Linked DNA regions of Micromonospora rhizosphaerae. The protein of the gene in region 2 binds, or shares a complex with, the protein of the main gene of each other region. Links are inferred from orthologs where the notes say so. Each region holds a gene or a part of one and is shown on either strand. Other genes may lie near its edges.

The links. Proteins that work in one complex are often made in the same cells at the same time.
Region 1: the proteins of pcrA (region 2) and uvrB are in contact, whole or in part, in a crystal structure (PDB 7EGT), measured with the Thermus thermophilus proteins. The link is inferred for Micromonospora rhizosphaerae from one-to-one orthologs. Residues at the interface, in WP_096412145.1 of Thermus thermophilus: His654, Arg656, Phe657, Gln666, Asp668, Glu669, Lys680, Arg681, Leu682, Ser683, Lys685, Tyr686, Ala687; in WP_096411307.1 of Thermus thermophilus: Glu23, Leu25, Arg26, Asp27, Gly28, Glu29, Arg30, Phe31, Arg55, Glu326, Asp327, Phe328, Glu379, Ser382, Gln383, His398, Gly400, Arg401.

Annotation. Positions count from the first base shown.
Region 1 is NZ_FMHV01000002.1:6,086,906-6,091,912, forward strand. What follows is about bases 718-3,662. They hold uvrB (excinuclease ABC subunit UvrB), read right to left. Parts: upstream 3,271-3,662; coding sequence 1,165-3,270; downstream 718-1,164. Other genes in these bases: GA0070624_RS28675 (helix-turn-helix domain-containing protein), read right to left, coding at 718-988; GA0070624_RS28685 (hypothetical protein), read left to right, coding at 3,488-3,662. Also shown: more of GA0070624_RS28675, read right to left, coding at 68-717; more of GA0070624_RS28685, read left to right, coding at 3,663-5,007. UniProt on the Escherichia coli protein: The UvrABC repair system catalyzes the recognition and processing of DNA lesions. A damage recognition complex composed of 2 UvrA and 2 UvrB subunits scans DNA for abnormalities.
Region 2 is NZ_FMHV01000002.1:7,130,493-7,135,562, reverse strand. What follows is about bases 1,032-4,039. They hold pcrA (DNA helicase PcrA), read left to right. Parts: upstream 1,032-1,336; coding sequence 1,337-3,742; downstream 3,743-4,039. Other genes in these bases: GA0070624_RS33560 (LysR family transcriptional regulator), read left to right, coding at 3,904-4,039. Also shown: GA0070624_RS33575 (ABC transporter ATP-binding protein), read left to right, coding at 1-481; GA0070624_RS33570 (chorismate mutase), read right to left, coding at 636-1,028; more of GA0070624_RS33560, read left to right, coding at 4,040-4,818; GA0070624_RS33555 (cysteine dioxygenase family protein), read left to right, coding at 4,918-5,070. UniProt on the Escherichia coli protein: A helicase with DNA-dependent ATPase activity. Unwinds DNA duplexes with 3'-5' polarity. Translocates on single-stranded DNA with 3'-5' polarity. Initiates unwinding more efficiently from a nicked substrate than double-stranded DNA.

The DNA.
Region 1 (5,007 bases), 1.0 Mb from region 2 along the record:
GGCCCGGCCGATCTCCACAACCGGGTCGTCGGTCGGCGCCCGGGTCCACGGCTCTGGCCGGGTGCGCTCACCCGTCGGCGCGGCCAATGTCCACAACCGGGTCGTCGGTCGGCGCCCGGGTCCGGGGCACCACCGGCCGGTCGGCCTGCCGGGCCAGCAGCGATGCCGTCTCCGCCGCGGGCAGCGCGGCCGCCAGCAGCCAGTCGACCAGCCGCTCGTACCGGGCGACGTCGGCCTCGGCCACCAACCGCAGGTCGGTGGTGAGTGTCTCCACCATGACCATGCGCGGATCGGCCGGATCCGGAAACGCGTAGTGGGAGAAGGGGGTCAGCGCATGAATGCCGCCGTGCGGCACGGCGTCCCGGGACACCAGCCGGATGGTGACGTTGGGCCGGTCGGCGAGGGTCACCAGGTGTTGCAGCTGCTCCCGCCAGACGTCGCCGGGCGTACCGCCGGGATCGCACGCCCGCTCATCCAGCAATGCCGTGTAGCGGGGCGGACGGGACCGGTGCAGCACCTCCTGCCGCGTCGCCCGCACGTCGGCCGCCACGTCCACCTCCGGGCAGAGCTGCGCTCCGGCGGTCACCCGCAGCCGCGCGTACTCCCGGGTCTGGAGCAGCCCCGGCACGACGGCGGGCTGGTACTCGACGATGCGGGCCGCGCCCGCCTCCAACTCGGCGTACGCGCGCTGCCGCTCCCCCATCCCGCCCAGCGCCCTCGACCAGCCGCGGCCGGCCGCGGCGTCCCGCGCGATGAGGATCAGCGCCTCCCGCTGGCCCGGCGACACCTCGTAGACGTCCAGCAGGTCGAGCACGTCGACCAGATCCGGCCGGCTCTGACCGAGCTCCATGCGGGACAGCTTCGACGTGGAGGCCCACCCGAGCCGGCCGCAGACCTGCTCCAGGGTGAGCGACGTCCGGTGGCGTAGCCGGCGCAGCTCGGCGCCGAGCCGCAGCCGCCGGATGACAGGACTCGCTGACAACGGCATCCCGGCCTCCCCACCGTGGGAGAGTATGCAGGACCATCACGCACGGCAATACCACGCTTGCGGTACGCAGTCGGCGGGACTCCGGCGCCCGCGACCGAACCGGCCGTCGCGGCCCCGGCTCGCCGGACGGGCCGGTTCCGCCGCGGCCGACCGGGGCGAGCGCCGTGGCGCGGCCGTCACTTCACGCCGGCGGCGTCCATCCCGCGCAGTTCCTTCTTCAGGTCGGCGACCTCGTCCCGGATCCTGGCCGCCAACTCGAACTGCAGCTCGCGGGCCGCGGCCAGCATCTGGTCGTTGAGCTCCTGGATGAGGTTGGCCAGATCGGCCCGGGCCATGCCCTCCCGAGACGGGGCGGCCGCGCCGGCCCGGCTGCGGCTCCGGGTCTCCTTGACCGGCGCCTTCCCCCGGGAGAGCTGCCGCGCCGCGCCGCCGACCCGGGTGTCCGTGTCCTCGGCCTCGCGGTAGATGTCGTCGAGGATGTCGTGGATCTTCTTACGCAGCGGCTCGGGACTGATCCCGTGCGCCTCGTTGTGCGCGATCTGCTTGGCCCGCCGACGGTTGGTCTCGTCGATCGCGTCGGCCATCGAGGGAGTGATCTTGTCGGCGTACATGTGCACCTGGCCGGAGACGTTCCGGGCGGCCCGGCCGATGGTCTGGATCAGCGACCGGCCGCTGCGCAGGAAGCCCTCCTTGTCGGCGTCCAGGATGGCGACCAGGGACACCTCGGGCAGATCGAGGCCCTCCCGGAGCAGGTTGATGCCGACCAGTACGTCGTACTCGCCCTTGCGCAGCTCGCGCAGCAACTCGACCCGGCGCAGCGTGTCGACCTCGGAGTGCAGGTAGCGCACCCGGATGCCGTTCTCGAGGAGGTAGTCCGACAGGTCCTCGGCCATCTTCTTGGTCAGCGTGGTGACCAGCACCCGCTCGTCCCGCTCGGTGCGCAGCTTGATCTCGTGCATCAGGTCGTCGATCTGACCCTTGGTGGGCTTCACGATGACCTCGGGGTCGACCAGGCCGGTCGGACGGATGACCTGCTCGACGTACTCGCCCTGGGCGTGCTCCAGCTCCCACGGACCCGGAGTGGCGGAGAGGAAGACCATCTGGCCGACCCGCTCCAGGAACTCGTCGAAGCGCAGCGGCCGGTTGTCGGCGGCGCTGGGCAGCCGGAAGCCGTGGTCGATCAGCATCCGCTTGCGGGACGCGTCGCCCTCGTACATGCCGCCGATCTGCGGGATCGTCACGTGCGACTCGTCGATGACGGTGAGGAAGTCGTCCGGGAAGTAGTCGAGCAGGCAGTGCGGCGGGCTGCCGGGCAGCCGGCCGTCGATGTGCATGGAGTAGTTCTCGATGCCGGAGCAGAAGCCGACCTGGCGCATCATCTCGATGTCGTAGGTGGTGCGCATCCGCAGCCGCTGCGCCTCGAGCAGCTTGCCCTGCCGCTCCAGCTCGGCCAGCCGCTCGCCCAGCTCGGTCTCGATGTCGCGGACCGCCCGCTCCATCCGCTCCGGGCCGGCCGCGTAGTGGGTGGCCGGAAAGATCAGCAGGTGGTCGACCTCGCGGACCACGTCCCCGGTGAGCGGGTTGAGGTAGTAGAGCTTCTCCACCTCGTCACCGAAGAGCTCGATCCGGACGGCCAGCTCCTCGTACGCCGGGATGATCTCCAGCGTGTCGCCGCGGACCCGGAAGGTGCCGCGCTGGAACGCCATGTCGTTGCGGGTGTACTGGATGTCCACCAGGCGGCGCAGCAGCTGGTCGCGGTCGAGCTCCTGCCCGACGTTGACCCGGACCGCCCGGTCCAGGTATTCCTCCGGGGTGCCCAGGCCGTAGATCGCCGACACCGTCGCCACCACGATCACGTCGCGCCGGGTGAGCAGCGACATGGTGGCCGAGTGCCGCAGCCGCTCCACCTCCTCGTTGATCGAGGAGTCCTTCTCGATGTAGGTGTCGGTCTGCGGGATGTACGCCTCGGGCTGGTAGTAGTCGTAGTAGGAGACGAAATACTCCACCGCGTTGTGCGGGAGCAGCTCGCTGAACTCCTTGGCCAGCTGGGCGCAGAGCGTCTTGTTGGGCGCGAGCACCAGGGTCGGCCGTTGCAGCCGCTCCACCAGCCACGCCGTGGTGGCGCTCTTGCCGGTGCCGGTGGCGCCGAGCAGCACCGAGTGGCGGTCGCCGCGCCGAACCCGACGCTCAAGCTCGTCGATGGCTGCCGGCTGGTCGCCGGCCGGCTGGAACTCGCTGACGACCTGGAAACGACCGTCGAGCCGGGGAATGTCGAGCGCCATGCCCACAACGGTACGCCCGAGGTCCGACAGTTCCGGGTCGACCACGGTGGGCGGGTGATCGGCTTCGATATTCCCATTGTGTGGCACATCTCACCGGGCTAGGCTCTGGGTGTAGGCCGCTCGCGGCGGCCGACCGGGCCGGTGGCCGCCCCGCAGGGGCCGGCCGTCCCCGGCACAGGGGTCGCAGCACCCGGCATCCCCGGCGTGCGCACCCGACGTGGTCGCGCTGGAGGCGCAGACCGGCCGCCGCGAGCGCCGCTGTTCGTCACCCGAGGCCGGCAGCGGCGTTCAACCACACGTGGAGACCTCCCCCGGGCGGACGCCCCGACCCGCCCCGTCACCCGCTGCCGCCCCACTGCCCACGAACCGGGCCGCGCGCCGCCGACGGTCCGCCCCGCCCGCCGGCACCGCCCCGCCGCCCACCCGCGTCCCCGGGACCGGCTCGGACCGGCCGGCCGACCCCGGCGCGGAAGTCGATCCGGCGGCCGACCGGGGCGATCCGTCCGGGCAGGTCGGGCGTCGTCGGGCCAGCCTGCTCGCGCTCTGCGTGGTCGCCACGGCCTCCGCCGCGGCGCTGGTGGCCGGCCTGACCGACTGGACGCCCGAGCCGGCCGATCCGGCCCGCCCGCCGACCATGGGCGAGGCCGAGCGGCTCGCCGCGATGCGGGTCACCAACTACCGGGACGTCCGGTCCGGGGTCCGGGTCACGGTCGGCGCCGGGGCGACCCGGACCGAGCTGGTCGGCTGGGTCGACTGGGCCCGGCCCCTGGTCTACCTCGACGTCGCCGGACCGGGCGCGGGCGCCGACCGGGGCCTGGTTCAGGCCACCCCGTCGGCCGTGGTGGCCCGGCCGGCCCCGGGCGCGGCGGCCACCCCGGCCACACCGCCGCTGGTGCCCCCGATGGACCGGTGGCGGCTGCGCGAGCTGCCCACCGGGCGCGGCCTGGCCGCCGTGCTCGACCTGCTCCTGGACCTCGGCGCGGACCGCCCCGAGCCGCCCGCCGCGCGGGCCGCCGCCGGGGCGCGCTGGCTGGGCCGCGACACCGCCGGCGGTACGCCGGTGGACATCATCCAGGCGCCCCTGCACCCCGCCGCAACCGGCGGGGCCTCCCCGCCCGCCACCGTCGCGGACCGGGTCCGGGAGCCCCGCTTCTGGCTCGACCGGGACGCCCGGCTGCACCGGCTGGCGGGGCGGCTGCCCGACCAGACGCCGGTCACCGTGGATCTGGTCCGCAGCGACCGGCCGACGCTGCGTCCGGTCGACGCCCTCGGGGGTCGACCCGGCCTGCCCCGGGCGCTCACCGACGGCGAGGCGGACCGGCTGGCCCGGCTGCCCGCTCGGCTCCGCGCCGCCGGTGGGGCCACGGTGACCCTGACCGCGCCGCTCGGCCCGACCGCGAACCTGCGCGGCGCGGGCTGGCTGAGCTGGGCCGGGTCGACCGGGTACCTGGCGGTGGCCGAGGTCGACACCCCGGGCCGCCGGACGCTGCTGCGGTACCGGGCGGGCCGGCTCGCCCGGGCGGAGATCCCGACCGCCGCCCGGGCGGCGGAGATCCCGGCCCGACCGCCACTGCCCCCGCCGGCCGGCGTCTCCTGGTCACCCGCCGCGCCGGTGCGCGACGACCTGGACCGGCTGGTCGACGCGGCGCTGCGGGAAGGCGGCACACCGGTCGCCGCCCGGGCGGCGGTCCGGCTGCGCGGCGACCGGGTGGCCGACCGCAGCGTGGACGTGATCGA
Region 2 (5,070 bases):
CATCGTCTGCGACGAGCCGGTCTCGGCCCTGGACGTGTCGATCCAGGCGCAGGTGATGAACCTGCTGGAGAAGCTCCAGAACGAGTTCGGCCTGTCGTACGTCTTCATCGCCCACGACCTGTCGGTCGTGCGCCACCTCTCCGACCGGGTCGCGGTGATGTACCTGGGCAAGATGGTGGAGGTCGGCACCGAGGACGAGATCTACGAGCGGCCGACCCACCCGTACACCCAGGCGCTGCTCTCGGCGGTGCCGGTGCCGGACCCGACCGTGCGGGATAACAAGGCGATCATCCGCCTCACCGGTGACGTCCCCTCCCCGGTGAGCCCGCCCTCGGGCTGCCGGTTCCGCACCCGGTGCTGGAAGGCGCAGGACATCTGCGCCCAGGAGGTGCCGCTGCTGCAGATCCGGCGGGGCTCGGACCACCCGAGCGCCTGCCACTTCGCGGAGAAGCGGGAGATCGTCGCCGCCCACGAGGTGTGATCGTTTCGGACCGCCTGCCGGCGCCAACGCGACGCCGGCAGGCGGTTCGTCGTATCCGGGGGTCGGCCGCCGTCGGCCCGCTGCGCCATCCGGGGTACGCCCGCGGGACGGCGGACCGGGCGGTGCCGCCCGGCGGCCGGGCCGGGGACACCCGTCACAAGGGTCCGCGGCCGGCGCGGAGCAGGAGCAGCGCGAGCTGGGTGCCGTCGGCGCCCAGTGCCTGCCGGAACCGCTCGAGGATCTCCCGCTCCCGGGAGAGCACCAGCCGGGTGCCGCCGGAGGCGATCCGGGTGGCCCCCACCTGCTGGGAGAGGCCGGCCCGCTCCTGCCACAGCTCGATCAGCGTCCGGTCGATCTCGTCGATCCGCTCCCGGATCGCCATGATCCGCGCGGCGGCCGCCGAGTCGTTGGTGCCGGTCCCGGCCGTCTCGGGGCCCGTCGAACTGGCCGGCACGCCCCCGCCGTCGCCCGGCCGCGGGTCGGTGTCCCCGTCCCCGGTCTTCCGGGACGCCATGCCGCCGCTGGACTCCACCACGTCTGTCATCATCGCCGTACCCCTCGGACATCAGGCCCGGTGCCCGGATCCCGGGACGAAAACGCCCCGGGCTCCAGGAGCCCGGGGCGTTTCGCAGGTCTTGTGATCAGGCGCGACCTACGGCTGCCGGACTCCCGGTGCCGTAGTAAAAGTAGAAGCGCTGACCGAACACGCCGTCGAGTATGCCGACCTCCCGCCCGCGGGCGCAAGGATTCCGCCAACTGGTGGGACGAGGCACATCCCTTCGCCGGTGCCGGCTTGTCTCATCGGGGCGTGCGCGGGCGGGTATTGTCCGGCCGACGACATAGACTCGCCGTGCGATGCATCCTCTCTTTGACATCCCCGCGTCTCCACCCGCGCCGGAGTCCCGGCCGATCCGGCCGCACCGGCCCGGGTCCGCCGGCGCCCGGCTGGACCCGCAGGCCCTCCTCGCCGGGCTGAACGGTCCGCAGCGTGACGCCGTCACCCACGCCGGCTCCCCGCTGCTGATCGTGGCCGGCGCCGGCTCCGGCAAGACCAGGGTGCTGACCAACCGGATCGCGTACCTGCTCGCCGCGCGGGACGTGCACCCGGGCGAGATCCTCGCGATCACCTTCACCAACAAGGCCGCCGGGGAGATGAAGGAGCGGGTGGCCGCCCTGGTCGGCCCGCGCGCCCGGCTGATGTGGGTGTCGACGTTCCACTCCGCCTGCGTCCGCATCCTGCGCGCCGAACACGAGCACGCCGGCCTGAAGTCGACCTTCTCGATCTACGACGCGGACGACTCGCGCCGGCTCATGCAGTTGGTCGCCCGGGAGCTCGACCTCGACCCGAAGCGCTACCCGGCGCGCGGGCTGGCCGCCCAGGTCTCCAACCTCAAGAACGAGCTGATCGACCCGGAGGAGTTCGCCGCCCGGGCCAAGGGCCCCAACGAGCGGGCGCTGTCGGAGGCCTACACGCTCTACCAGCGGCGGCTGCGCGAGGCGCACGCGCTGGACTTCGACGACCTGATCATGGCGACGGTGCACCTGCTGCAGTCGCACCCGCACGTCGCGGAGAGCTACCGGCGGCGGTTCCGGCACGTCCTGGTCGACGAGTACCAGGACACCAACCACGCCCAGTACGTGCTGATCAAGGAGCTGGTCTCCGGCACCGAGGGGATCGAGCCGGCCGAGCTCTGCGTGGTCGGCGACGCCGACCAGTCGATCTACGCGTTCCGTGGCGCGACGATCCGCAACATCCTGGAGTTCGAGCGGGACTTCACCGACGCCCGGACGATCCTGCTGGAGCAGAACTACCGCTCCACCCAGACCATCCTCAACGCCGCCAACGCGGTGATCGACCGGAACACCTCCCGCAAGCCCAAGCGGCTCTGGAGCGACGCCGGGGCCGGGGAGCGGATCGTCGGGTACGTCGCCGACACCGAGCACGCCGAGGCGGACTGGGTGGCCCGGCAGATCGACCGCCTGGTCGACGACGGCCACACCCGCCCGGGCGACGTCGCGGTCTTCTACCGCACCAACGCCCAGTCCCGGGTCTTCGAGGAGGTCTTCATCCGGGTCGGCCTGCCCTACAAGGTGGTCGGCGGGGTGCGCTTCTACGAGCGCAAGGAGGTCCGCGACGCGCTGGCCTACCTGCGCGCGGTGGTCAACGACGACGACACGGTCAGCCTCCGCCGGGTGCTGAACACGCCGCGGCGGGGCATCGGCGAGCGGGCCGAGGCGTGCGTGGAGGCGCTCTCCAGCCGGGACCGGATCTCCTTCGGCGCGGCGCTGCGCCGGGCCAAGGACGCTCCGGGGATCTCCACCCGGGCGGCCAACGGCATCGCCGACTTCGTCGCGCTCCTCGACGGGGCCCGGGAGCTGGCCGAGAGCGGCACCCCGGAGGAGGTGCTGGAGGCGCTGCTGACCCGCTCGGGCTACCTGACCGAGCTGGAGGAGAGCCTGGACCCGCAGGACGCCGGCCGGGTGGACAACCTCCAGGAGCTGGTCAGCGTCGCCCGGGAGTACACCGAGCGGATCGAGGCGCTCGGGGAGGAGGGGGAGCGGGCCACCGTGGCCGGCTTCCTGGAGCAGGTGGCGCTGGTCGCCGACGCCGACCAGGTCCCCACCGACGACCCGGACCACCAGGGCGTGGTCACCCTGATGACGCTGCACACGGCCAAGGGCCTGGAGTTCCCGGTGGTCTTCCTGACCGGCCTGGAGGACGGCGTCTTCCCACACCTGCGCTCGCTCGGCGACACCCGGGAGCTGGAGGAGGAGCGCCGACTGGCCTACGTCGGCATCACCCGGGCCCGGCAGCGGCTCTACCTCTCCCGGTCCGTCACCCGCTCGGCCTGGGGGCAGCCGGCCTACAACCCGCCGTCGCGCTTCCTCGAGGAGCTGCCGCCGGAGCTGGTCCGCTGGGAGCGCACCGAGGGGTCGTACACCTCGTGGGGCGGCGGGGGCGGCGGCGTCGGCGGCCGTGCGGACCGCGCGCCCGGCGGGCGCGGCGGCTTCACCGGGGGTACGCCGAAGGCGGCCCAGCTCGCGAAGCGGCTCGGCGTGGACGGCAGCCGGCTGGCCACCGCCAGCGAGCTGCCGCAGGGTCCGAAGGTGGCGGCCGGCGACCGGGTCAACCACCAGCGATACGGCCTCGGTCGGGTGCTCGCCGTGGAGGGGCACGGCCCGGGTGCCCGGGCGCAGATCGACTTCGGCGACCAGACGATGTGGCTGGTGCTCCGGCACGCCCCGATCGACAAGCTCTGAGCCGCCGCAGCCCGGCCCACCTGCAGCACTTGCTCGCCAGGCCGGGCCCGCGCTCATGCCGCCCGGTGACTGATCATGATCGGCATGTCGGGGACGCATGTGCGTCGGATATCACGCTCCGTGGCCTCGTGCAGGACAACCCGCGTGCCTATGATCCGGTGGTGTTCGACTCGCGCCACATCAGGACGTTCCACGAGGTGGTCCGGGCCCGGTCGTACTCGAAGGCGGCGCAGGCCCTGGGATACACCCAACCCGCGATCACCCAGCAGATGAAGGCCCTGGAGCGCGCGGTCGGCACTCCGCTGTGCACCCGCGTGGGGCGGCGGTTGCGGTTGACGGAGGCGGGGGAGACGCTGGCCCGCCACACGGAGAACATCCTCGGCAGCATGTCGGTCGCCCGGGAGCAGATGGCCGCGATAGCGCGGCTGCACACCGGCCGGGTGCGGGTGTGCGCGTTCCCCAGCGCCAACGCGACGCTGGTCCCCGAGGCAATGGCGCTGCTCGCCGTCGAGCATCCGGGAATCCGGGTGGAGTTGCTCGAGGACGAGCCGCCCGACTCGCTGCGACGGGTGGTGCAGGGCGAGAGCGACCTGACGCTGGCCTTCACCTATCCCGGCATGCGGGAGGAGGTGCCGGAGGACCTGGTGGAGGTCCCGCTGTTGGAGGACGAACTCACCGTCCTGCTGCCCGGCGGGCATCCGCTGGCCGAGCGCCACGAGGTCGAGCTCGCCGACCTCGCCGAGGAGCGCTGGATCGCAGGCTGCCTGCGCTGCCGCACCAACTTCCTGCACGAGTGCGCCCAGCTCGGGTTCACCCCCGACATCGTGTTCACCACCGATGACAACCTCGCGGTCCAGTCGCTCGTCGCGCAGGGCCTCGGCGTCGCGATGATGCCCGGGCTCGCCCTCTCCTTCCTCCGTCACGACAAGGTCAGTGGCCGCCCCCTGTCGCCCGCATCGCGGCGGCAGGTGTCGGCCTACGTCCTGCGCGAGCACCTGCGCATTCCGGCGACCGCCCGGCTCCTGAAGGCGCTCGCGTCGGTGGCCTGGCGGAGGAGGGCCGACCTCGCTGGGTGAGTCACGGCCGCGGTCTGCCGCATGGCCCATAAGCGTTCCTTGGGATCATGCAAATGACTGTTGTTGGACGTGATGGGTTGTAGCGGTCAGGCTGACGTCATGACCACTCCGGCCGCTGTTCCTGTCGTCACCGCCACCACCCCCCGCCTCGGGAGGCTGGTCGAGGAGGTGCGGGGCGTGGTGGACCGCGGCCTGCCGCACGATCTGACCGCGTACCTGGTGGGGGAGCGGCTCGCTCCCCACCTGGGCGCG